One region of the Nonomuraea africana genome, then DNA from elsewhere that is predicted to be linked to it. Evidence: riboswitches for the same ligand, from Rfam matches in the RefSeq annotation. Region 1 holds a riboswitch; the other holds the start of a gene.
What was found. A riboswitch is a leader RNA that binds a small molecule or an ion and turns the genes downstream of it on or off. The one in region 1 is predicted to bind thiamine pyrophosphate.
Positions count from the first base shown of each region.

Region 2: another riboswitch for thiamine pyrophosphate. It lies ahead of H4W81_RS36180 (purine-cytosine permease family protein); the one in region 1 lies ahead of thiO (glycine oxidase ThiO).

Region 1 covers NZ_JADBEF010000001.1:4,500,796-4,505,386, forward strand. Annotated here, with positions in the region: gene thiE (thiamine phosphate synthase) at 1-518, opposite strand, end outside; gene H4W81_RS21230 (Rv2175c family DNA-binding protein) at 496-870, opposite strand; gene H4W81_RS21235 (NAD(P)/FAD-dependent oxidoreductase) at 901-2,076, opposite strand; TPP riboswitch at 2,134-2,249, shown strand; gene thiO (glycine oxidase ThiO) at 2,238-3,293, shown strand; gene thiS (sulfur carrier protein ThiS) at 3,308-3,508, shown strand; gene H4W81_RS21250 (thiazole synthase) at 3,501-4,256, shown strand; gene pknB (Stk1 family PASTA domain-containing Ser/Thr kinase) at 4,424-4,591, shown strand, end outside.
Region 2 covers NZ_JADBEF010000001.1:7,593,434-7,598,024, reverse strand. Annotated here, with positions in the region: gene mptB (polyprenol phosphomannose-dependent alpha 1,6 mannosyltransferase MptB) at 1-532, opposite strand, end outside; gene H4W81_RS36195 (glycosyltransferase family 2 protein) at 578-1,294, opposite strand; gene H4W81_RS36190 (STAS domain-containing protein) at 1,291-1,638, opposite strand; gene H4W81_RS36185 (hypothetical protein) at 1,965-2,360, shown strand; TPP riboswitch at 2,891-3,001, shown strand; gene H4W81_RS36180 (purine-cytosine permease family protein) at 2,991-4,337, shown strand; gene H4W81_RS36175 (methylated-DNA--[protein]-cysteine S-methyltransferase) at 4,334-4,591, opposite strand, start outside.

The sequences.
Region 1 (4,591 bases):
TCGAGGTCGATGCCGCCGATGCCGAACCACGGCCGGCCCTCGCCGAGCCCCGTCGCGTGCCTGAGCAGGTCGGGCCCCGGCGCGTGCCGTCCCGGCTTGGTCGGGGTCGGCCAGATCGGGCCGCAGCAGAAGTAGTCGACGCCCTCCTCCACGGCGGCCGCCGAGGCCTCCGCCGCCGAGTGCGTGGACCTGCCGATGAGGATGTCGTCGCCGAGGATGTCTCGCGCGACGCGCACCGGCAGGTCGTCCTGGCCGAGGTGGAGCACGTCAGGGCGGGCCGCGAAGGCGATGTCGGCCCGGTCGTTGACCGCCAGCAGCGCGCCGTGCCGGTCGCAGGCGTCGCGGAAGACCTCGAGCAGCGCGAGCTCCTCGCGCGCCTCCAGGCCCTTCTCCCTCAGCTGGACGATGTCGACCCCGTTGGCCAGCACCGCGTCGAGGAAGTCGGCCAGGTCACCCCTGGACCGACGGCCGTCGGTGCAGAGGTAGAGGCGGGCGTCAGAAACCGAGCGCTTGGGCACGCCGCTTGACCTCGGTGTGGCGACCGGCCTTGATCGCGTCGATGGGCGAGCCCGGCAGGGACTCGTCGGGCGTGAACAGCCAGCGCAACGACTCGACGTCGTCGTAGCCGGCGTCGAGCAGGAGCGTGAGCGTGCCGGACAGGCCCTTCACCACGTCCTTGCCCTCGAGGAAGGCGGCGGGCACCTGCGGCCCCCCGCCGCCTCGGCGTACGCCGAGGAGCTTGTGGTCCTTGAGGAGCTGCTTGGCCCTGCCGATCGTCAGATCGAGGCGCGCGGCCACTTCGGGGAGAGTGAGCCACTCGCCGACGAGCTGGTCGGTCTCCCGGTCTATCTGTGCAACAGAAAGCGTCACGAATCCACCACTACCACATCGCGTCCTTGCTCAAACAACACAATCACGGAGAGCCACCTCGGGATCGGCCAGGCGCCCCGGATCGAGGCGCTGGCCTGCCTCGATGAGCCTACGGCCCTGGACGAGGTCGCGGGGCCTGTTGACGGTCAGGACGGCGGCCAGCCGGTCGTCGTCGGTCAGCCAGCAGACCGACCACCTGCTCACCGGCGCGGCGGCCGCCGGATCGCCGCGGCGCACCAGGCGGGCGCCCGCGTGGTGACCCGCGTACTGCACCATGTGACCGAACTGCTCCGACCAGAAGTACGGGACGGGATCGTACACGGCCTCGTCGCCCAGCAGGCTGGCCACGGCCACCTCGGGGGCGTTGAGCGCGGTGTCCCAGTGCTCCACCCGCAGCCTGGTGTGGAAGCGGCGCGACCACCAGGCCGCGCAGTCGCCGACGGCGACCACGTTCGGCAGGGAGGTGCGCAGGTGCTCGTCGGCGACGACGCCGTTGTGCAGGTCGATGTCGGAGCCGGCCAGCCACTCGATCGTGGGCCGCACGCCGATGCCGGTCACGACCACGTCGGCCTCGATGCTCCCGCCGCCGACCAGGCTCACGCCGCCGGGGTCCACGGAGCCGACCATGGTGTTCAGCCGCAGGTCGATGCCTTCGTACCAGCGGATGGTCTCGGCGCCCACCTCCGCGCCGACCACGTGCGCGAGCGGGGCGGCGCCCGCCTCCAGCACCGTGACCGCGCAGCCCGCCTTCCTGGCGGCCGTGGCCACCTCGGCGCCGATCCAGCCCGCCCCGATGATCACTACTCGGGCCCCCGGGACGAGCTCGGCGCGCAGGGCCAGCGCGTCGTCGAGGGTGCGCAGGACGTGCTGGCGGCCCTCGCCCGGCAGCCTGATCGGCTCGGCTCCGGTGGCGATGACCAGGCCGTCGTAGGCCATCTCGCCCTCGGTGGTCTCCACCACGCCCTCGGCCAGGCCCTTGGCCGACACCCCCGCCCGGTGCTCGACCTCCATGCCCTCCAGATCGGAGTCGACGAAGCTGGAGTCGGCGTCGCCGAGGAGCACCGCCTTCGACAGGGGCGGACGGTCGTAGGGCCGGTGCCGCTCCTCCCCGATCAACGTGATCGTGCCGCCGAATCCGCGTGCTCTGAGAGCCTCGGCGCTGCGTACCCCTGCCAGTCCCGCACCTACCACCACGACATGGTTCACGGTCAAGACCATAACCAATGGTTCAAGGGTGACGTTCGGCGTGAGTAGGCTGGACGGTGGAAGACGCGCGGGAGTCCGGCCACACCGGGCTGAGAGGAAGGCTTCGACGGGCCTTCGACCGCAAGACACCTGATCCGGATCATGCCGGCGAAGGGAGCGAGATGGACCTGATCGTGGGCGGCGGCGTGGTGGGCCTGTCCGTCGCCTGGCGGCTCGCCAGGGCCGGCCAGGCCGTCACGGTGATCGACCCGGCCCCCGCCTCGGGCGCCTCCCATGCCGCCGCGGGCATGCTGGCCCCCGTCAGCGAGGTCGCCTACACCGAGGAACCGCTGCTCAGGCTGGGCCTGGCCGCGCTGGAGCGCTGGCCGGCCTTCGCCGCGGAGCTGGAGGCCGACAGCGGCCTGTCCGTCGACTACCGCGCCCACGGCACGCTGGACGTGGCCTTCGGCGCCGACGACCTGGCCGCGCTGGAGGAGCTGGCCGCTTTCATGGACAAGCTGGGGCTGCCGGTCGAGCGCCTGACGGGGCGCGAGTGCCGCCGCCTGGAGCCGATGCTCTCGCCGTCCGTGCGGGGCGGGGTGCTGGCGGGCGGCGACGCGTGGGTGGATCCCCGTCGCGTCACCGCGGCCCTGCTGGCCGCGCTGGAGGCGATGGCGGTCCCCCTCGTACGGCGCCGCGCCACCGGCCTGCTCGACGGCGCGGTACGGCTGGCCGACGGCGAGGTCCTGACCGGCGAGCGGGTCGTCCTGGCCGCGGGCGCGTGGAGCGGCGAGCTCGCCGACGTGCCCGTGCGGCCGGTGAAGGGCCAGATCATGCGCCTGCGCTCCCCCTACCCGCTGCTCGGCAGGTGCGTGCGCGGCATGGTGCACGGCTCGCCCGTGTACCTCGTGCCGCGCGGCGACGGCGAGGTGGTGGTCGGCGCGACCCAGGAGGAGCTGGGCTTCGACACCAGGGTGACCGCGGGCGGCCTGTACGAGCTGCTGCGCGACGCCAGGGAGCTGGTGCCCGGCGTCACCGAGCTCGAACTCGGCGACGTGGTGGCGGGGCTGCGCCCGTGCACCCCCGACAACGTGCCGCTGATCGGCCCTTACCGCCGGGGGCTCGCCCTGGCCACGGGACACCACAGGGGCGGCGTGCTGCTGGCTCCACTCACCCCCGCGCTCCTCGAGGGCGAGGAGCCCGAACTGGCCGCCCTGTGCTCGCCACAGCGGTTCTGAACAAGGAAGTGCCGATGCAAGTGACGATCAACGGGGCCGCGCACGAGGTGCCGGACGGCACCACGGTGGCGCAGGCCGTCCAGCGGCTGACGGAGCAGACCACGGGCGTCGCCGTCGCGCTCAACGACGAGGTGGTCACCAGGGGCACGTGGGCGACCACGGCGCTGGCCGACCGCGACAGGATCGAGATTCTCACGGCGGTGCAGGGTGGATGAACTGATCATCGCGGGCGAGAAGTTCTCCTCGCGGCTCATCATGGGCACCGGGGGCGCGCCCTCGCTGGAGGTGCTCGACCAGGCGCTGGCCGCCTCCGGCACCGAGCTGACCACGGTCGCGATGCGCCGCCTCGACCCCGCCGCGCGCGGCTCGGTGCTCGACGTGCTGCGGGCCCGCCAGATCAAGGTGCTGCCCAACACCGCGGGCTGCTTCACGGCGGGCGAGGCAGTGCTGACCGCCAGGCTGGCCCGTGAGGCGCTGGGCACCGAATGGGTCAAGCTCGAGGTCATCAACGACGAGCGGACCCTGCTGCCCGACCCGATCGAGACCTTCGACGCGGCCGAGCGCCTGGTGGCCGAGGGGTTCGTGGTCCTGCCGTACATCGGGGACGATCCGGCGCTGGCCCGCCGTCTGGAGCAGGCGGGGTGCGCGGCGGTGATGCCGCTCGGCGCGCCGATCGGCTCGGGGCTCGGCATCCGCAACCCGCACAACATCGAGCTGATCGTCGAGTCAGCCTCGGTGCCGGTGATCCTCGACGCGGGCATCGGCACGGCGAGCGACGCGGCGCTGGCGATGGAGCTCGGCTGCGACGCCGTGCTCCTGGCCACGGCCGTGACCAGGGCGCAGCGGCCCGACCTGATGGCCGCGGCGATGCGCGCGGCCGTCCAGGCCGGACGGCTGGCCCGCCAGGCCGGGCGGATCCCGAGGCGGCGCTACGCGGAGGCCTCCTCGCCGATGACCCCGTGATGCGCCAAGAGAGGGCTGCCTGAAGGGGCCGTCGTTCATGGGGAGACCTCCTGGGACGCGAGCTCGCTTGCCCGGCGCGGCTCGCCGTTCAAGATCATGGAACAAACGGGCATCGGTTTCGGATTGTCCGGCCCTGCCGGTGGCAAATCGCCCGTAAACTCGGCCGGGTGGACACGACGATTGCGGACCCCCTGGTCGGGAGACTCCTCGACGGGCGCTATCGCATCGAGTCCCGGATCGCCCGGGGCGGGATGGCGACGGTCTACCTGGCACTCGACATCAGGCTCGACCGCACGGTCGCGCTCAAGGTGATGCACCGCTCCCTCGCGGAGGAC
Region 2 (4,591 bases), 3.1 Mb from region 1:
CGCCGACCCAGCTCGCCAGCGCCTGCACCGCGGTGGCCACGGGTCCGTAGACGCTGGGCTCCTCCCGCCACGGCTGCTCCACGGCCGCCGCGATGGGATCGCCGGGGAGGTCGGCGGCGCCGCTGGTGTAGGGGTCGATCCCGAGTGTGACCATGCGACCGTAGGCCGCGTAGTTGAGGTGGTCGGCCGACCCCGAGGGCGGCAGGAAGGCCAGCACGGCGGCGGCCGCACAGCCGCCCAGCACCAGGGCGCGCGCTCCGCCCTGAGAACTGTGCGGGCGCCACAGGCCGCAGAGGAGTCCCAGTCCGCCCAGGGCGACGGCGAGCGCCCCCAGCGCGACGACGAGGTGCGGCGCGGGCCGCGCGTCCAGGGAGTACGGCGGCAGCCAGCCCGGCCCGCCGAGCCCCGGCACCATGGCCGAGGGCCCCAGCAGCCCGATGATGATCGTCAGCAGCACGGACCCGGCGACGAGCACGGGCGCGGCGCGCGCGACCAGCCCCGGCCCCGCCTCGGTCCCCGTCTGCGATGTCACCCGGAGATTCCAGCACACCCCGAGGACAGCCCGCACCCGAGCCGGTTACGGCCGGAGTTTGGCGAGGTTGTCGCGGATCACCGGTTCGCGCACGGCCAGGGCCCGCGCCACGTCGCGAAGCTGCCTGGCGCGGTGCAGTTGCGCGTGCCAGTCGTTGCCCGTCGCCCGGTGGGCCATCTCCACCTCGACCTCGACCACCCTGAAGCCCTTGCGCACCAGGTCGATGGTCAACCCGGTCTCCACGCCGAAGCCGTGCGCCAGCGGTTGGGCCGCCTCGAAGGCCTCCCTGGTCAGGCAGCGCTGGCCGTTGAGCGGCTGCGTGGCGGAGAAGCCGCAGGCGCGCTTGATGCCGTCGCGGGAGAGTCGGACCACGAGGCCGTGGCCGCCCAGCTTCACCCTGGTGGCGAAGACCGCGATGGTCATGTCCGCCTCGCCCGCCCGTACCGGCTCCACCAGTGCGGAGGCGGCGCGGGCGGTCTCACCGAGATCGGCGTCGAGGAAGAGCAGGTGTCTGGGCACGGGACCGTCGAGCAGCCGCACCGCCTCCGCGCCGCTCTCCATGGCGGTTGCCTTGCCGCGGTTGCGGCTGTGGCGGACCACCCTGGCGCCGGCGGCGCGCGCGATCCTGCCTGTCTGGTCGGCCGAGCCGTCGTCGACGACCACGACGAGATCGACGCCCGGCAGCTCGAGTGCCGCCGCGACGGTCGCGCCGATGCGTTCGGCCTCGTCCTTGGCGGGGACGATGACCGCGGTGTCGGTCACGAGCCCTCGGAGATCAGCAGCTCCTCAGGCACTTCCTCGTGCACGGTGAACACCGAGTCGAGGCCGGTGACCTGCAGGATCTTCCTGACTGCGGGCCGCGGCGCGGCCACCTCGAGCTGCCCGCCGCGCTCCCTGACCCGCTTGAGCGCCGAGAGCAGCACGTTCATGCCGGTGGAATCGCAGAAATCCACCCCGGACATGTCTATGACCACACGGCTGGGCCCGTCCTGCAGCAGTCGAGTGAACTCCGACTGCAGGCGGGGCGCCGTATAGAGGTCGATTTCACCGGCGATCTCCACGAGGGCATGGCCGGCATGTGATCGAGTCGAGACCTTGAGCTCCACATGGGCAGGCTAGCGGCGTCGGGGCTCCGGGTCACGTTCTCACGCCGATAGGGGGCGGTCTGGTTTTTGTCCCCCGTTTCGGCCCCATGAAAACGCAGAGTACGCGAAGCTTGACAGTGTGAAACCGGCAAGGACCGGAGAGGGGTGAGGTGATAACGGCTTCCATGCCTGTCGCGTCAGCATTCCTGACCGGCAGGGATACCCGGCTTGGAGGTCCTCCGCACCCCTGCCCCGGCGCCTGCATCTCAGGGAGAGGACGCCATGCAACCCACTCGCTCACGACTCGTCTCCGGCCTGCGTGCCCCGGGCCGCCGCGGGAGCAGTCGATGAACGATGACCATTACGAGGACCCCATCCGCCAGCGACTACGTGAACACCTGGAGGCCATGCTGGTCCGCACGGAGAAGGCCGCTTCATGGCGCGAGGAGACCGCGCGCCTTCGGGGGCTGGTCAACCACGACGGGTTCGTTCCCGTCCGCACGCGGCTGTCGACCGAGGACCTCGACTTCCTCACCGACGCCCGCGACGACCTGCTCGCGTTCACGGAGCTCGGCCTGCGCCTCCTTGACCTGCACCAGCCGCGCGACGCCGGCGGCATCACCAGTGATCCCACCCATCCGATCCTGAGATGTCGCAGCTGCATGTGGCGCTGGCCATGCCCGACCTTCCGCGCCTTCTCCGACTCGTTCGGACCCATCCAGGCGCTTCCCGAGTCGGCCTGAGGAGGGTCACCATGCATGGGGTTGTGAAATGGGAGGCGTCCTTACCGAAGGTCCACAGCAGGCCTCTGCCTTGAATGCGGTCCCCGTCAGGGGATGGCGCCGTCAGATCGGTCGGCGCTGTTGTTCGATGTACGCCGCCGCGGATATGTCTCGTAGGTCACCACGGTCAGCAGCGCATGGTTGGGCCCTATGACAACCTCCTTGAGCCAGTAGACGGCTCGTGCCTCCAACGTGGGAGTCTTCGTGGCCGCAGGTCCACGCCGCGCCTCGTCCTGGAGATGGTCCCTTCGCCGTTGGCGCGTGTTCGCGCGCGTCTTTTGGCCATCACGCGGCCTCGCTCTCCAGTAGGGCGATGCAGTCGCGGATCGTAAGGCTGGAAAGTACAGCTACCGCCGCGCACGTAGCTGTACGTCGGTGGACGTCCGCCGACGCCAGTGCGAGACATAGCGTGAAGAGCCGTGGGGTGGTTGAAGACGGACGAATAGTGCATTATTGGGGCGCGAGCTGGGCAGACCCCGGCCGCACTCACAAGTCCAAACCGCGGGAGCTCGGGGCAACCGGGCTGAGAGGGCAACTGCCGTTGCCGACCGCATGAACCTGTCCGGGTAATGCCGGCGTAGGGAGCGTGTGATGACGCATGTCATCGACCCCAAGCGTGCAGAAGTCCCCCTGACCCTCGACGAGGCTGCGCCCAAGACGCTCGGTGTCCTCGACCAGGGCGCCTTCTGGGCCAATCTCGGCGTCAGCCTTCTCGGTTTCTCCTTCGCGCTGTTCCTCATCAACCCGCTCCTCGACGACAACCCGCTGTCCATGACCGCCGCGGTCACCGCGACCGTCGTCGGCAGCCTCGTCGGCACCGCCATGGTGGGCCTGGCCGCCATCCCCGGCGCGCAGACCGGCCAGCCCGCGATGGTGCTGCTCAGAGGGCTGTTCGGGGCCAGGCTCTCGTATGTCCCGACCGTGCTCAACATCATTCAGATGCTCGGGTGGGGCGCCTTCGAGCTGTGGGTCATCTCGATGGGCGCGCAGGCCATCTTCGGCGACGCCGTGCCGTACGCGGTCTGGGTGCTCCTCGCCGGGGCGATCACCACCGGTCTGACGATCTACCCGCTCGGCGCGATCAGGCTGATCAGGCGCGTCGTCACGATCGGCGTGATCATCTCGACCGTCTGGTTCGCCGTCGTCTTCCTGCGGGAGGCCCCCGCGCAGACCGGCGGCACGTGGGACGCCTTCGCCCCCGCCGTCGACTTCGTGATCGCGCTGTCGGTGTCGTGGGTACCGGTGGCCGCCGACTACGCCAGGCACTCGCGCAGCAGCCGCGCCGCCTTCACCGGCGTCGTCGGCGGTTACACGATCGCGCAGGTCGCCTGCCTGGCCATCGGTGTGTACGCGGTGGCGATCGCCGGGCACGACGCCGTGCTCAACGACCCGACCACGGTGTTCGGACCGTTCGTGGCCGCTCCGCTGGGCGCGCTCTTCTTCGGGATCCTGGTGCTGCGCGAGACCGACCAGTCCTTCGCGAACGTCTACTCCACCGCCATGTCCCTGCAGAACCTCATGCCCCGGGTGGACCGGCGCCTCTTCTCGGTCGCGATCGGCGTGCTGACCATCGGCGTGGCGCTGCTCGTCGACGTCAACTCCTACAGCGCCTTCCTCAGCATCATCGGCGCCGTCTTCGTGCCGATGCTGGGCGTTCTCGTGGTCGACTACTTCCTGCTCGGCCGCGGCAAGACCTGGAACACCAGCGAGAACGCCCCCTCGCGCTGGCCGATGGTCGCGCCGTGGGCGCTGGGCTTCGTCACCTGGTGGCTGCTGGCCGCGCCCTCGACGATCAGCTGGTGGGCGGCGATCTGGGACGGCGCGCGCACGGCGCTGGGCTTCACCAGGCAGCCGTGGATGAGCGCGGCCGTGGGCGCGTTCCTGGTGGCGGGCCTGATCACCCTGGCCATCGGCCTCGTACGGCGAAGCAGGCGCTAACCCTCGATCCTCAGCAGGCGCTCAAGGGCGGTCGCCCCGCCCGGATAGCTCTCGCGGTCGCGGACCCGGTGGCATGGCACGATCACGCACACCGGGTTCGCGTTCAGCGCGTTGCCCACCGCGCGCAGCGCCTGTGGCCGTCCGATGCGCGCCCCGAGGTCGGCGGTGGTGGTGCTGGTGCCGTACGGCACAGCCATGGTCATCTGCAGCAACGTGCGCGCGAACGGCGTGGCCAGCTGCAGGTCGACGGGGGT